DNA from 3 places in the Siminovitchia jepli genome. Region 1 is predicted to be linked to each of the others. Evidence: riboswitches for the same ligand, from Rfam matches in the RefSeq annotation. Region 1 holds a riboswitch; each other region holds the start of a gene.
The links. Region 1 has a riboswitch for cobalamin ahead of AB1L08_RS14615 (ribonucleoside-diphosphate reductase subunit alpha). Riboswitches for the same ligand answer to the same signal wherever they lie in the genome.
Positions count from the first base shown of each region.

Region 2: another riboswitch for cobalamin. It lies ahead of AB1L08_RS07360 (substrate-binding domain-containing protein); the one in region 1 lies ahead of AB1L08_RS14615 (ribonucleoside-diphosphate reductase subunit alpha).
Region 3: another riboswitch for cobalamin. It lies ahead of AB1L08_RS08600 (ABC transporter substrate-binding protein); the one in region 1 lies ahead of AB1L08_RS14615 (ribonucleoside-diphosphate reductase subunit alpha).

Region 1 is NZ_JBFEGN010000047.1:20,227-25,481, reverse strand. It holds gene AB1L08_RS14630 (YIEGIA family protein) at 1-382, shown strand, start outside; gene AB1L08_RS14625 (capping complex subunit for YIEGIA) at 394-591, shown strand; gene AB1L08_RS14620 (undecaprenyl-diphosphate phosphatase) at 641-1,456, opposite strand; cobalamin riboswitch at 2,158-2,341, shown strand; gene AB1L08_RS14615 (ribonucleoside-diphosphate reductase subunit alpha) at 2,475-4,754, shown strand; gene AB1L08_RS14610 (flavodoxin) at 4,739-5,191, shown strand; gene AB1L08_RS14605 (ribonucleotide-diphosphate reductase subunit beta) at 5,158-5,255, shown strand, end outside.
Region 2 is NZ_JBFEGN010000012.1:48,983-54,237, forward strand. It holds gene cls (cardiolipin synthase) at 1-1,041, opposite strand, end outside; cobalamin riboswitch at 1,168-1,365, shown strand; gene AB1L08_RS07360 (substrate-binding domain-containing protein) at 1,487-1,699, shown strand; gene AB1L08_RS07365 (FecCD family ABC transporter permease) at 1,714-2,775, shown strand; gene AB1L08_RS07370 (heterodisulfide reductase-related iron-sulfur binding cluster) at 2,937-5,048, shown strand; gene AB1L08_RS07375 (acetyl-CoA C-acetyltransferase) at 5,186-5,255, shown strand, end outside.
Region 3 is NZ_JBFEGN010000016.1:40,191-45,445, forward strand. It holds gene cbiB (adenosylcobinamide-phosphate synthase CbiB) at 1-173, opposite strand, end outside; gene AB1L08_RS08595 (adenosylcobinamide amidohydrolase) at 170-1,642, opposite strand; gene AB1L08_RS08600 (ABC transporter substrate-binding protein) at 1,730-2,695, opposite strand; cobalamin riboswitch at 2,823-3,003, opposite strand; gene AB1L08_RS08605 (histidine phosphatase family protein) at 3,040-3,669, opposite strand; gene AB1L08_RS08610 (L,D-transpeptidase) at 3,753-4,088, opposite strand; gene AB1L08_RS08615 (hydantoinase/oxoprolinase N-terminal domain-containing protein) at 4,242-5,255, opposite strand, start outside.

The sequences.
Region 1 (5,255 bases):
GTTTGAAGGACCGCAGCTTTTTGTCAAAGATATACACATAAAGAATGTGGGGCTTGAAGCCAGCCGGCAGCTCATTATGGAGAGAGGCGTCGGGGCCATTATTACGCCTAAAAATGAAAATAGTGCCGTAACGATTTCAAACCTTGGACAAAGGCAGGCGATGATTCACCATGTAGCAAATATCCTCGGTGCATACCTTGATACGGGAGAACCTGATATTATCCCGCTGTCCAAACGGGATATGAATGATGGAAGGGTTGCACTTTTCATGATGCCGCAAGAAAAAGATTTTGAACAAATTAAAACTGTGCTGGAGCATGTTCCTGTTTTGGATAGTGCGATTAGGCTCCCGAGTGAAGGAGACAAGGGAAAAAACAGGTAGGGGTGGCTTGAGTGGATAAATCAGACAAAAAGGCAAATATTGCCGCAATTGTTACACAAAATCAAAACCTTATCCTTGGCGGCGGTGTTCCGGTCTTCATTGTTCATAATAGGGAGGAACTGCAAAAACTGAGCAGCAGCTTGGAAAAAATACTCGATTCCTCAGCGCATGAGATTAACCAACAGACCATCATCATCGTTTCCAGATAATTACATAAAAACGATCAGGCTTCGGCAAGTATCCTGCAAGCCTGTAAAATCAAGCAAATAAAAGAACGAGCGTCCCAACGATAAAACAATAGATACTAAAATAAATTAAATTCCCTTTTTCCATAATATTTATAAACCATTTTAAAGCACAATAGGAAGCTATTATGGAAACAACAAAAGCACTTAAATACGGAATGAACAATGTTGCAAGATCGGGGTCGTTGGCCATATCGGAAATACTGAGTATGGTTCCGCCCAAGCTGACCGGAATGTAAAGCAAAAAAGAAAAACGAAGTGCTGTCTCCGGCCTCATACCCATGGCCATCGAACCGACAATCGTTGCTCCCGACCGGCTGATGCCTGGTATTAGAGCGACAGCCTGTGCAAAGCCGACCACAATCGCATCCTTCAGTGTCAAATCTCCATCCAATTTTCTTCCTCTTAAATTTCTGATTAAAAATAACGCTGCACCAGTTACAAACAAGGTAACTGCGGTAACACGAACCCCTTTCAGCGCCTCCGAAATCACGTCATTGAACAGGACGCCGATTACTCCCGCCGGGATAGTGGCGATGATTAAATAAATGATGAAGCGAAAATCATCCCTCGTCTCTTCATTTCGATGTATTATGTAGGAAAGACCGTTCGTTGCAAGACGAATAATATCGCGGCGATAAATGATTAAAACCGCAATTAAAGATCCGGCGTTTACAAGTAGTTCAAATGTTAATTTTTTAGTAGAAATTCCCAAAAAGTGCTGGGCAAGTACCAAATGTCCGCTCGATGAAACCGGTATGGGTTCGGTAATCCCCTGTATCAACCCCAGTATGATATATTTTATCGTTTCCATTATGTTAAATTCCATCTTGTTTCACCTTCCCCGAATTACTAGAATACCTTTTTTGGAGTTGCTTTTCAATCATGTTTGTCAAATAATCAAAAATGATCAGAAATCTCGGTAATAAACTAAACCATCCATGTCAAACACTATAGCGACAAGGGTTTTCAAAGTTAATCAATATTTGGGTATTTTCCCATTTTTTCTGGAAATTAGCAGGAATTTTTCTCCAAAAAAGAACCTCCTAAGTAATACGGAACAATAACTTAGGAGGTGAGAACAACTGTGAACAGACAGTGGCTCAGACAACTGATCAGTTGTACTTCTAAAATATAAAGGAAGCCAGACCATACCTGAACAAGGAAATATGACCAAAAGAAGGATCCGCAAGTGGCCGTGGCTGGAAGAATGAGAATGGAATGTGAATTTTATCCGGAGATCCCTCCGATATTTAGATATCGATTTAGGAGGGCAGTTTGGATGTGAAATATGAAAAAAGACGGGGAATGTCGAAAAATGCCATCCCCTGGCTCTTTATGAGGAATTTAAGATTGAAGTTTTTCGGAAAATAATAGCTTTTGTCGAAACGAGAAGTATAAACGCTTAATAATGAAAATCAGATCCGAGATTCCTGAAAAATGATATTTTTACTTGTCAATTGGTTTTGGCCATGTTATATTTTAGTAGGTACAATATTTAGATGTAAAAATTACACAAAACACAATATATAGTGACACAACAAAAAAGGTGCCCAAAAAGGGCTTAAAAGGGAATCCGGTGAAAAGCCGGAACTGTCCCCGCAACTGTAAATGCGTACGAACGGCAATACCACTGTTTGAGCGATTCGAACGGGAAGGTGACCCAGTAGGATGAAGCATGAGTCAGGAGACCTGCCTTTTTTGTCAGTAGTTTCAATTCTTCGGGGATTGAGAAGATGAAACGATAGTGGAAACCGTCATTTTTCATGCACTTTTTCTCCTATCGTTTGATCCGCTCTTTCCCTGGAGCGGATTTTTATTTTAATAAATGAAGAAAAGGTGAGAACATGACAACCATCATTGCTGAAAAAGAATCTCAAAAGATGCCTTTTGACCGTAACAGATTATCCCGTTTTATTGAAAGGGTCACTGGCATGAACTGTCCCGCATACATCGACAAGGTTGTCCGGGTGATAGAATCAAAAGATGAATTTCATAAAGAGAACATTACGGCCCTCCTTATCCAAACCGCTTTGGAAAATACGGACGAAGCCAACCCGGAATGGACATACACTGCAGCAAAAATATACCTCGAAAACTTGTACAAACAGGCAAGCATCAACCGCTCCTATGATAAAAAACAAAAATACGGTGATTTCTATGAATTAATCAAACAACTGACTGATTTGGGGATTTACTCAACCGGTTTACTAGAAAAATACAGTGAGGAAGAGATTCGGGAACTGGCACAAATCATTGACCCCGACCGTGACTTGTTGTTCGACTACATAGGCTTGCATACATTGGCAACACGTTACCTTGCAACAGACCATGAAAAAAATGTATACGAACTTCCGCAGGAACGCTGGCTGGTCATCTCGATGCATGTAATGCAAGACGAAGCAAAAGAAAAAAGGAAAGAATGGGTCAAGGAAAGCTATTGGGCTTTGTCCAACTTGTATATGACTGTCGCCACTCCTACCCTTGCCAATGCCGGACTTGCACATGGTCAGCTTTCGAGCTGTTTTATCGATACGGTGGAAGATTCACTGATCGGCATTTATAACAGCAACACAGACGTGGCCAGACTTTCCAAAGACGGAGGGGGAATTGGTGTCTATTTGGGCAAAGTAAGAAGCCGCGGAAGCTCCATAAAAGGCTTTAAACGAGCATCATCCGGGGTCCTTCCCTGGATTAAGCAGTTGAACAATACAGCGGTCAGCGTGGACCAGCTTGGCAGAAGAAAAGGCGCTGTTGCCGTCTATCTTGATGTGTGGCATGCAGATATTCTCTCTTTTCTCGACCTGAAACTGAACAACGGCGACGACCGCCAGCGGGCACATGATATTTTTACGGGCGTATGTATTCCCGACCTCTTTATGGAGCAAGTGGAACAGCGCGGTGACTGGTATTTGTTTGACCCCCATGAAGTGAGACAAATCATGGGCTATTCGTTGGAAGATTTTTATGATGAAAAAAAAGGCTCCGGCACCTTTAGAAAAAAATACGAAGAATGCATTCAAAACGAGGCGTTGTCCAAAACGCGGGTCCCGGCTATTCAAATCATGATCAGAATCATGAAATCCCAGCTTGAAACAGGAACGCCGTTCATGTTTTACAGGGATGAAGCCAACCGCATGAATCCGAATAAGCATGCAGGGATGATTTATTCAAGTAATTTATGTACAGAAATTATGCAAAATATGTCCCCTACAGTCCAGTTTGACGAAACAGTTGATGGGGACACGATCGTTACGTATAAAAAACCCGGAGATTTTGTCGTTTGCAACCTTTCGTCCATTAATCTGGCCAAGGCTGTTCAAAAAATAGATGGTCCGCACGACATATTGGATCGGCTGATTCCCATCCAAATCCGAATGCTGGACAACGTCATTGATTTAAACACGATCGACGTCAAACAGGCTGCCATCACCAATCAAAAATACCGCGCCGTCGGCTTGGGAACGTTTGGCTGGCACCATCTGTTGGCTGTAAGCGGGATTGAGTGGGAGTCAAAAGCAGCCGTGGAGCTTGCAGACCAATTATACGAAAAGATTTCCCGGCTGGCCATTCAGGCGAGCATCGAGCTGGCAAAAGAAAAAGGCCCCTACCCTCTTTTTGAAGGCAGTGATTGGGAAACAGGAGAATATTTTCGTAAACGGGGCTATCTCGCCGGCGACAGATCGGAAAAGTGGGCAAATATAGCAGCGGAAGCCCGAACCTTCGGGTTAAGAAACGGCTATTTGATGGCTGTTGCACCCAATTCGAGCACATCTGTTATTGCAGGCTCAACAGCCAGCATCGATCCCATATTCAAACCGTTTTACCATGAAGAAAAAAAGGATTACAAATTGCCTGTAGTGGCGCCTGATTTAACCCATCATACGTACAACATATACCGAAAATCGGCCTACATCGTGGACCAGCGGTGGTCCATTCAACAAAATGCCGCAAGGCAGCGCCATGTCGATCAGTCCATTTCCTTTAATTTATATGTCCCAAACAACATTAAAGCACAGGTAATGCTAGACCTTCATCTGCAAGCTTGGGATTCGGGACTGAAAACGACTTATTATGTTCGATCAACAGCAGCCGACATTGAGGAATGTGTATGGTGCGAGTCTTGATTTGCTATGCCAGCTATAGCGGAAACACAGAAGAAACCGCGAAGATGATTCAAACTCGTTTGGATATGGAAGGATTTGAAACAGAAATGTACCGGATCGGAAAAGCCCCGATCCCGGATCCCTCCATGTTTCATGCCGTGGTCCTAGGATCTTTCACATGGGGAAAGGGCTCAACCCCCGGGATTGTAAAGGATTTTGTATATGAACTGGGTTGGAAACCGCCAAACGTATATGTATTTGGTACAGGAGATACACAATTTGGGGGCGATGAATTATTTTGCAAAGCAGCCGACAAGCTGGCGAAATTTTATCGTTCTCCTTTGGACCCCTTAAAAATAGAACAAAGCCCAAGAGGCTCCCAGGAAAACAATGTTAACAACTGGACGGAAGGAGTTATAAAGCATTGCCTAAACTTTTACAAAAAGCAGCGATTTTGAACCCTGTCAATCCGAATAAATCTACCGCCCTTTTCGGCGGAAAAGCGAGCGGAATATTAAACTG
Region 2 (5,255 bases), on a different contig from region 1:
GATTTCATCATTGAGCAATAAGCTTCGATAGTCGAAATTGGCCGTACCGATGTCACAAACCTCATCATCAAACAAGAGAACTTTCGCATGGAAAAATCCTTTTTTGTATTGGTAAATAGTGCCTCCTTTGGCGAGTATTTTCCGCAGATAGGGAAAAGATGCTTCTTTGACGATGGGATGGTCGGACACTCTCGGTACGAGAATTGTCACTTTTACATTGTTTTTCAAAGCTCTTTCTAGTGAGTCAATCACTTTTTTCGGTGGAATGAAATAAGGGGTGCCAATAAAGATACTGCTTGCAGCCTTTTCAATATGACTGATGATTTCCTCCTCTGCACCAATCCCTTCAGTCGGGAAAAAGCGGTACGTAACGGGCCCTTCGGAAAGGGGAGGAAATAATGCCTGTTCATCGAAGTTTTCTTCTCCTGTTGCTCTTTTCCAATCCAGCAAAAAGACGTCCTGCAAATCGGCTGCTCCGGTTCCTTCAATGCGCAAGTGGTAATCCCGCCACGGGGAGAGACTTGAATCAAGATTAATATACTCTTTTCCAATATTGTAGCCCCCGACATAACCGATTTTTCCATCAATGACTGTTATTTTTCGGTGATTGCGGCGCTGCAGGGTAAAAAAGAAAAACGGAAAGCCCGGTTTGTTGCAATAATACACATCCATTCCGCTTTTTCTCGCCTTTTGGATGAGCTGTTTTGAAACCGTCCTGGACCCAAACCAGTCAAGCAACAAGCGGACTTTGACCCCTTTTTGTGCCTGATTCATCAATATGTTAAAAAAAAGATCGCCAAAAGGATCATTTTTTACAATATAAAATAAGATATGAATGCTGGATTGAGCCTTCAGGAGGTCAGCAAAATAATGGGAAAACAAGTCCTCCCCCCGGACAAGCAGCTGCATGTTCCCATTTCTGAAGGGGAAGTTTGGCCGTTTTCCTCTTTTTCGCGCAATGAATCGGCCAATGTAAAAGTCGGCCATGCATAAAACGAACAGAACGGTCATGATAATAGCAATCCATGCAAGCCACTTCAACAAGAATCCCCCTCATGTCTGTGTATATGTGTTGTATAGTATTCCCATTTCATAAAGGAAAAAGCTGTGAAACAAAAATTTTTCATGTATAATACTTGTATAACTTGATATGGTATGGCAATCGGTGGCTTTTTAACGAAATCCGGCGTCAGTTTCGGAACATTCCGTAAAAAAGGCTGAAAAGGGGAAGCTGGTGCAAATCCAACGCGGTCCCGCCACTGTAAATGTTGAGCACCTTGCAATAACCACTGTTCAATTCGGTACGGGAAGGGGCGGGAAGCGATGATCATGAGCCAGGAGATCTGCCGATTCATTTTCACCAATCAACCTGCGCGGATGGGGAGATGAAGACCGGATAAACAGGATGTTGCTTATCTGTCTTTTATGAACACCTCTGCATGGGGTGTTTTTTTACCATGTTATAACAGAAATGGGGATGGATTCGTTGAAAAGATTACCGAAACATGCCATGGAAGAGGAAGGCTGGCCAAAAATGAGTGAAGAGGCCATCATCGCCATGAAACTCGACGTAATCATACTCAATTACAATGATACAGTAGCGCGCAAAGGCTGGCAGGATATTACGGCGGTAAAAGAAAAGATGGTCATTGAAGTGAATGAACAATGGGACAAGCCGGCCAGGCCCGCGTTTAGCTGAAGGAGTAGAGGAGCTTGCGAAGGCTGTTTACCCGGATGTTTTCAAAGAATAGGCCGCTTTTTCCTTATATAACAGCTGCCGGGCTGCTGATTGCTGCAATGCTGGCCGGCATTTCAACGGGTTCCGTAAAGGTGCCCATCATGGATGTTGCCCGCATTATCGGCAGTGAAGCTTTCCGGCTGCCGATCGAAGTTCAGTCTGATCCGATGTATATGAATATTGTCATGAATATACGCTTGCCCCGTGTTGTGCTGGCGGGACTGGTGGGAGCATCTTTGGCCATTGCCGGAGCTGCTTTTCAAGGCCTGTTGCGCAATCCGCTGGCGGATCCTTATACGCTTGGTGTTTCATCGGGCGCTTCTGTCGGCGCGGTCGTTACGATTTTTTATCAATTATCCCTGCCGTTGGCGGGCATGTACACGTTGCCGCTCTTAAGTATTGCTTGCGCATTTATTACAATCATTTTGGTGCTTTTTTTTGCGCGAAGCATTGACAGAACGATGAAAGTGGAAACGATTATATTGACGGGGATCATTTTCAGCTCTTTCCTCGGTGCCGTCATCTCATTAATGATTGCTTTATCCGGAGAGGAGCTGCGCCAAATCATCGGCTGGCTTTTGGGAAGTGTTTCGATGAGGGGCTGGAGCTTCGTTCAAATTATGTTGCCGTTTTTACTGATCGGCAGCTGCATTCTGTTTTGGAACGCCCGTGAGCTGAATGCGATCGCTTTTGGCGAAGAGCGGGCCAAACAACTTGGCGTCAATGTAGGCTCAAGAAAAATTGCCGTCCTGGCTTCCAGTTCAGTTTTGACGGGTGCCGCTGTTGCAGTGTCGGGGACAATCGGTTTTGTCGGTCTGGTCATTCCGCATCTGGTGAGAATTTTATGGGGTCCGGATCATAAACATTTGCTCCCGCTTTCTGTTTTGGCGGGCGCCGCTTTCCTGATCCTGGCCGACCTTGTGGCAAGAATCATCATCGAGCCTGCAGAGCTTCCGATTGGGGTGATTACCGCGCTGATCGGTGCCCCGGTGTTCGCCGCCATTTTAATACGAAGGAGAATGGGGAAAAGAAGCTGAAAGCTGTCCGATTCGGGCGGCTTTTCTTAAAAAAAGAACGAATTTCCCGAAAATCGCAACCGCTTTCGTCTTGACTGAATGCTCATTCATTATATAATGGTAGTAATAACGTTCGAAACAATGCCGGTTTGAAAATAGATGAAAAGGGGGCGCAAACCAATATGGATGGATTGCTGCTGTTGAACTGGATAGCCTTTTTGCTCGTAACCGCTTACGGTATTTATTTGTTTGCCTATGTTGTAAGGACACGAATCCAGTTTATTAAACTGGGAAAAAAAGAAGAGTTTGATCGTGATGTCAAGGCCAGGCTCAAAAATATTTGGACGTACGTGTTTGGACAAAAAAAGCTTTTAAAAGATAAAAAAAGCGGCATGATTCATGTTATGTTTTTTTACGGATTCATTCTCGTGCAATTTGGGGCAATCGACTTTATTTGGAAAGGGCTCGTTCCGGGCTCCCATCTTCCGCTTGGCCCCCTTTATCCCGGATTTACATTTTTCCAGGAAATTGTCACGCTCGTCATTTTGGTGGCGGTTGTCTGGGCATTTTACCGCCGCTATATTGAAAAGCTTGTCCGTTTAAAACGCGGGTTTTATGCAGGACTTGTATTGCTTTTTATTGGCGGACTGATGCTTTCCGTCCTTCTGGGAAACGGCATGGCCCTCATTTGGCAAGGTGAAAGCCTTGGATGGACAGAACCCGTTGCGTCAGGCATTGCGGCTTTATTTGGATGGATGAGCCCGTTTTCGGCTGCAGTTGTTTTTTATGCGGCATGGTGGGTGCACTTGCTCATCTTACTGGCCTTTTTGGTATATGTTCCGCAGTCCAAGCATGCCCATTTAATTGCCGGTCCCGCAAATGTGTACCTGGAACCGCTTGACGGCGAAACCAGGCTGAAACCGATTGATTTTGAAGATGAGTCGGCTGAATCATTCGGTGTCGGAAAAATTGATGAATTTACAGATCTTCAACTGCTCGATCTATATGCCTGCGTGGAGTGCGGCCGCTGTACAAACATGTGTCCGGCAACAGGCACAGGGAAAATGCTGTCGCCGATGGACATCATGATTAAGCTGCGTGACCACTTAACGAATTATGGGGCAGCCGTTACAAGAAAGCAGCCTTGGGTGCCGGCATATGCATTTGCCAATACTTTTGGAAACAGAATTGCAAAGGCAGGCGCAGGTAAAGGCGCCGGGGAAGCGGCTGCTGCATTGGATTACGAGCCAAGCATGATTGGAGACATTATTACGGAAGAAGAGCTGTGGGCATGCACGACGTGCCGAAACTGTGAAGACCAGTGTCCGGTCATGAACAAGCATGTAAGCCACATTATCGATATGCGCCGCTATCTCGTTTTAACGGAGGGAAAAATGAATCCCGACGCGCAAAGGGCGATGCAAAACATTGAACGGCAAGGAAATCCTTGGGGGCTGAACCGAAAAGAAAAAGAAAACTGGCGTGAACTCCGCGATGATGTACACGTACCGACAGTGAAAGAATTGAAGAAAGCAGGGGAGGAATTCGAATACCTGCTTTGGGTCGGCTCAATGGGGGCCTTTGACAACAGAAGCCAGAAAATTGCTCTGTCTTTTGCCAAACTGCTGAATGAAGCCGGCGTCAAGTTTGCCATACTGGGCAACAAGGAGAAAAATTCCGGCGATACGCCGCGCCGTCTCGGAAACGAATTTCTGTTCCAGGAATTGGCTGCCGCCAATATAAAAGAATTCGAGAAAAATAATGTGCAAAAAATCGTCACGATTGACCCGCATGCATACAATATTTTTAAAAACGAATATCCGGATTTTGGCCTCAAAGCGGAAGTATATCATCATACCGAATTGCTTGCCCGGCTCATAAAAGAGGGCCGGCTAAAACCAACTCATGAAGTGAATGAAAAAATTACTTTCCATGATTCGTGTTATTTGGGAAGATATAACGAAGTGTATGACCCGCCGCGTGAAATTTTAAAATCGATCCCCGGAGTGACATTTGTGGAAATAGAGCGCAACCGGGAAAACGGCATGTGCTGCGGCGCCGGCGGCGGATTGATGTGGATGGAGGAAGATACAGGCCAGCGCATCAACGTGGCCAGGACGGAACAAGCGCTGGCAACCGATCCTTCTGTCATCAGCTCGGGTTGTCCGTACTGTTTAACAATGCTGTCGGACGGAACGAAAGCGAAGGAAGTAGAGGATACCGTAAAGACATACGATGTGGCAGAATTGCTTGAAAAAGCGGTCTGCGGGGAAGGGAAAGAAGAGGCTTGTTAATGGTCAAGGTGCTTCAGCCCACTGAAGCACCTTCCCTTGGGCCCTTTTCCGAGCGAGCGTTCAGTCAATTTACTGGAAGCGCTTTATACTTTTATATATTCTTAAATTAACAGAATACGAATAAAGGAGAGGGAATGATGACGAGGTCAGTAATTGTTGCGGGAGCACGCACGCCATTCGGAAAATTTGGAGGAGCACTCAGTTCCT
Region 3 (5,255 bases), on a different contig from region 1:
GCCGCGGCCATTGCTGTTCCCTTTAATTTCCGGTTTTCCCCCAGATTCCAGAGGCGTTCCAAAAAAGAAATCATCTTTCCAACCCATTTAACAGGATGGGGCCAGCGGGGAGGATCCCCAACGGCCAAATCGATGAAAAAAGCCAGGACGATGGCCGTCAAATGAGCCGTCAATGATTGCCGCCCCTTTTCAAATGATTGTGCAATGCTTCTTTTGTACAAAAAAAGACGCCTTTTCCAATCAGCCTGCCCAGCGGCGTGATCGAGCCGCCAAAAGGAAGAAACGGCCCTTCCTGAGTCGCCGCAATTAAAATACTGTCCGTGGATGTTCCTGTCGCCGGCGTGCCTGTCAAAGGATCCACAACATGACATTCATGGAGCGCTTTCACCTTTGCTTCCGTTGCGGTCATAACGCTTTGAATAAACGCTTCTTCGGTTAATTTTCCGTTCACGAATACCCACGTATTTATCGTTCCGGGAGAAACAATAAATCCGCGGGTTTCACCCAGCGACACATCGACAGCATTCCCGGCACCTGCCGTCACGACAATAAGCACTGACAGGCCGTCTTCTTCAAAAATGTGATGGGAAACATCTTGCAAATGGACCGCTGTCATCATCCCAACCGTTTCATTTGGGTCAAAACCATGCTCTTTTAAGTAATGGATCATCTCTTCCTTAAAGTTATCGCATTGATAGTGCTTATCCACATGCCGGTTGACAAAGGACCGGTGCCAGCCTACACCCGAGCCGGTGACACCCGACGACATCGTCCGCAGCGGGACCGGGGACTGAAACGTGATTTTCTCACTCGATACTTCCAGCATGCTTTCCCGAAGAAATAACGGAATCCGTCCATTTGGACATTTATCCGGAACGAGCATCATCTGCGGCTTCGGCACTTTTGGATGAGGATATTTCTCAATATTGGTTTTGTAAATAAGCCGGACTCGTCCTTCTTTTAACACTTCATCAGGGGAGTCGCATATTTGCTTCTCCCCTTCATGCAACAGCAGGAGGCGGTCACAGTACAGCCCGGCCAAATTCAAATCGTGGAACACGGAAACGACTGTGAGTCCTTCTTCCAGCGTCCACTTTTTCAATAAATCGAGCAGCTCTTTTTGATATGCCAAATCCAAGTGGTTCGTCGGCTCATCCAAAAGAAGAATTTTCGGTTTTTGCGCCAAAGCCTGTGCCAAAAATACGCGCTGTCTTTCCCCGCCCGAGAGTTCCTCCAACGGCGTATCGCCATAATGAAGAACCCCTGTCTGCTCCATCACTTCTCCAACAATCTGTTCATCTTCTTCAGCAAAAGTGTGAAACAAGTTTTTTTGATGGGCATACCTCCCTAAAGAAACGGTTTCTTTCACGGTATAGTTAAAAGCCAAATCTGACATTTGCGGCAGGACAGCCGTCAATCTGGCAAATTCCTTCGATGAAAAAGACGAAATGGGGCGGCCGTCGAGCATGATTTCGCCCGATTGAAGCGGCATCGTGTTGCTCATCATTTTGAGGAGCGTCGTTTTGCCGCTTCCGTTCGGACCGATAATGCCGAAAAATTCCCCTTTTTGTACTTGAAAAGAAACATCTTTGACGACAGGCTTCTTCCAATAGCCTCCGGAAGCTTGAATGACTTCAATCATGGGAATCTCTTCTTTCATGCTTAGTATAAGGCTGCTATGCATTTGCACGAATGGAAAGGGCGAGGGGGTTCCTGCCCTTTCCGTCAACTACTTAAAAACATCCGGATAAACCGCTTTGGCCAGTGCTTCCACTCCATCCGGCAAACGGGGTCCGGGACGGTTGATGAGGTCAGAGTCGACAGCAAAAACCTGCTTTTCCTTCATGGCTGTCATATCTCCCCAGCCGTCACGTTTTAATACTTGATCAACCGGGTTGTCCACAAAATCACCATATGTCGCAATAATGACATCCGGATTCATCTTGATGACAGCTTCTTCGTTGACCTGCTGCCAACCGTCGATTTCTTTAGAAGCATTTTCTGCGTGGATGACGGATAAAAGCGCATCCATGAACGTATTGTTTCCTGCTGTGTAAATTTCCGGTTCCGGAGATATTTCAATAAAAACCTTTTTCTTGTCTTCGTCTTTTATCCCCTGTACCTTGGTTTCAATATCCGCAATTTTTCTCTTCATTTCCTCAATGACTTTTTCCGCTTCATCCACTGCACCAGTTGCTGTGCCGATCATTTCGATGGATTTATAGACATCATCCAGATTCTCTGCGCTGTTCACAACCAGAACAGGAATGCCCGCATCTTTTAATTGCTGCAAGGCTTTTTGATCGTTGGACGGATCGGCAAGCACAAGCTGCGGTTCCAAGGAAAGGATTTTTTCAATGTTCAACTCAAGGCCGCCGATTTTTTCCTTCTGGGCAGCTTCTTCAGGATAATTGTCATGGTCGGACACCCCGACAATTTTATCACCCAACCCAAGGGCAAACGCAATTTCTGTGTTGCTCGGAAGTACGGAAACGATCCGCTCGGGCTTCTCTTCAATCGTGAATTCTTCCCCGTTGCCATCGGTCAATGTGGCCGGAAAAGCCGATTTTTCCGATTGTGCAGTTTTTTGGTCTGCCGGTTGATCCGTTTTTTCATTTTCGGCAGCCTGGTTGCACCCGGCCATAAGGCCGAAAACCATGAAAATGGATAAAAATAAAACGTGTAATTTTTTCACCTTTTTTCCCCCTTACATTCCTTTGTAAAACAAAAAAACATCTCTTCGTGAGAGATGTGCAGATGATGATAGATCGTTCCATGCAAGAGAACGAATTCTACCGATACACCTCCCTATCCTCGTAGGTTATGGCGCGAAGAATCAGGCAGGTCTCCTGGCTCATGGTCATCGTGATCGCTGTTCCTTCCCATGCATGATACACAGTGGATAAACAGCACACTCCCATTCACAGTGGCGGGACCGCGTTGGATTTTCACCAACTTCCCTATTAAGTCTTTTTGTCAGACACCTTATTCTATCCATATAAAATTGTTGGCCTCATCTTTAGTATACATGATCTCCTCTCAATGTACAGATGAATCTTTCTTTGAAAGGTGGCTCAAATCCCCTTCTGAAAGGATTTCTATCTGGCCGTTGACCACTTTTAAGGCTGTAACGCTTGTTCCCTCGATATAGGGAGTTTGCCAAAGCTGATCCATATCAAGATCACGGAAAATTAACTGTACCATTTTCACGACAACCCCGTGGGTGATAATGCAAACATGGCCGGATTGATAGGCGGCGAGCAGCTCCCTGATCAAAACTTCGACTCTATCTTTTACATCGTAAAAGTTTTCTCCGGACGTATGAGCATATTGGCCCGGTTGATGCCAGTAATGATGATATTGCTCGGGGTAAAGCTCCTTGATTTCTTCCATCGTCCTTCCTTCCAGATCCCCGAGATCCATCTCCATGAGCCGCTCATCAACAATATAGGAAGAAAAGCTTTCTCCACGGATGAGCTCGAGCGTCTTTAAGGCCCGCTTGCTCGGACTCGCATAAACCGCTTGCCAATTCATATTTTTGAATCTTTCTCCAAGCAGCTTGGCATCTTCTATCCCTTTTTCCGTCAAACCGGAATCTTGGCGGCCCTGAATTCTGCCCGCTACATTCCACTCCGTTTGCGCATGTCTCACAAAATATAAATATAGCATAAGTACCCTCTTTCAAATGACAATGAACTCTCTTTTCTTAAGAATAGCCTACTCATCCATAAAAGAAAAGAAGGTTTCTGCCCCTATTTATGAATCAACACCCGGGTTCCGATCGGGATTCTGCGGGAAAGGTCCAGGACGTCATGGTTATGCATGCGAATACATCCACGGGAAACGTTTTTTCCAATGGAGGAGGGGTTATTCGTCCCGTGAATCCCGTAGTGGGGTTTTGACAACCCGATCCACATCGCACCGTACGGTCCGCCCGGATTCCGTTGCTTGTTGATGACCGCAAAATTTCCGTATGGCGTCGGGGTTAACATTTTGCCGACAGCAATCGGATACGTCTTGATCAGCTTGTTCCCGTCAAAAAGTTTGAGCTGGTGTTTCGTTGTTGAAACATCAATCCATTTAGCCATTTCAAATCCCCCAAAGTGATTTTGGAATATCGTATGTAGGGCATAAGAAAAAAGCCCCCTGAAAATGACGAGAGCCTTCATTTATCTGCTTCCAACAATGAATGAAGCCTGCAGGAAACAATTTCCGGCAGGCTCCTCTTATTAAAATCAATATTACTTCGCCAAATCCCCGGCTGCCTTTACCCTGACACGCGTAGCATTTCCCGGCAGGTAGGCAAGCGGAACATCTTCAATATCGACGATTTCGCAACGATCGGGATCAGCCCCTGCCTCGATGGCTTCGTCGATCGCCATTTGTTTGGCGAGCTCCAGTGTTTTTTCCCGGCCAAGCTCATCCAGGGAAAATACCCTTTCGACCTGCCCGCTTACTTGGGCAATCGCCGAACCGATCGCATTGGCGACTCCATGGTTTGTAGGACGGATGACTTCCGACGCTCCTTCTAATGCTTCCGGTACAAGGATGCTGCCGCCGCCAACCAGGATGACCGGCACCGGATCAGCACTTGTTTTCATGCGGTCGATTGCCAATTCCACCATGGAAGTCATTTCTTCATAAACGGCCTCCAATAACGCACGATCCAAATGGCGGACTTTTTCCGGATCACCGATCTCCGCTTTTCCGAGCGCCACAACAACGTCTGTCGTTGTCAGTGTATCACCGCCGAAAACGAGCGCTTTTTCCGTTAAACGGTAGCCGACACTGTCCGGGCCGATCGTAAACTCTCCGTTTCCTTTGATCCGGACAATCGTTCCGCCGCCCAATCCGACAGAAACAAGGTCAGGCATCCGGAAGTTTGTCCGAGCTCCGCCAATTTCAACAGCCAGGGAGGATTCCCTTGGAAAAGAACCGACCAGGACGCCGACGTCCGTTGTCGTTCCGCCGACATCCACTACGATCGCATTGTCGTGCCCGGACAAATACGAAGCCCCCCGCAGGCTGTTCGTCGGTCCACAGGCAACCGTTAAAATCGGGTATTTTAACGCATAATCAACAGACATGAGCGTTCCGTCGTTTTGCCCCAAAAAGATGCGGGCATCGTGGATGCCTTCTTCTTTTAACGCATTGACAAAGCCGTTGATCGTCGTTTTGGCGACATTTACGACCGAAGCGTTTAAAATCGTGGCATTTTCCCGTTCAAGCAGGCCGACACTGCCAATTTCACATGA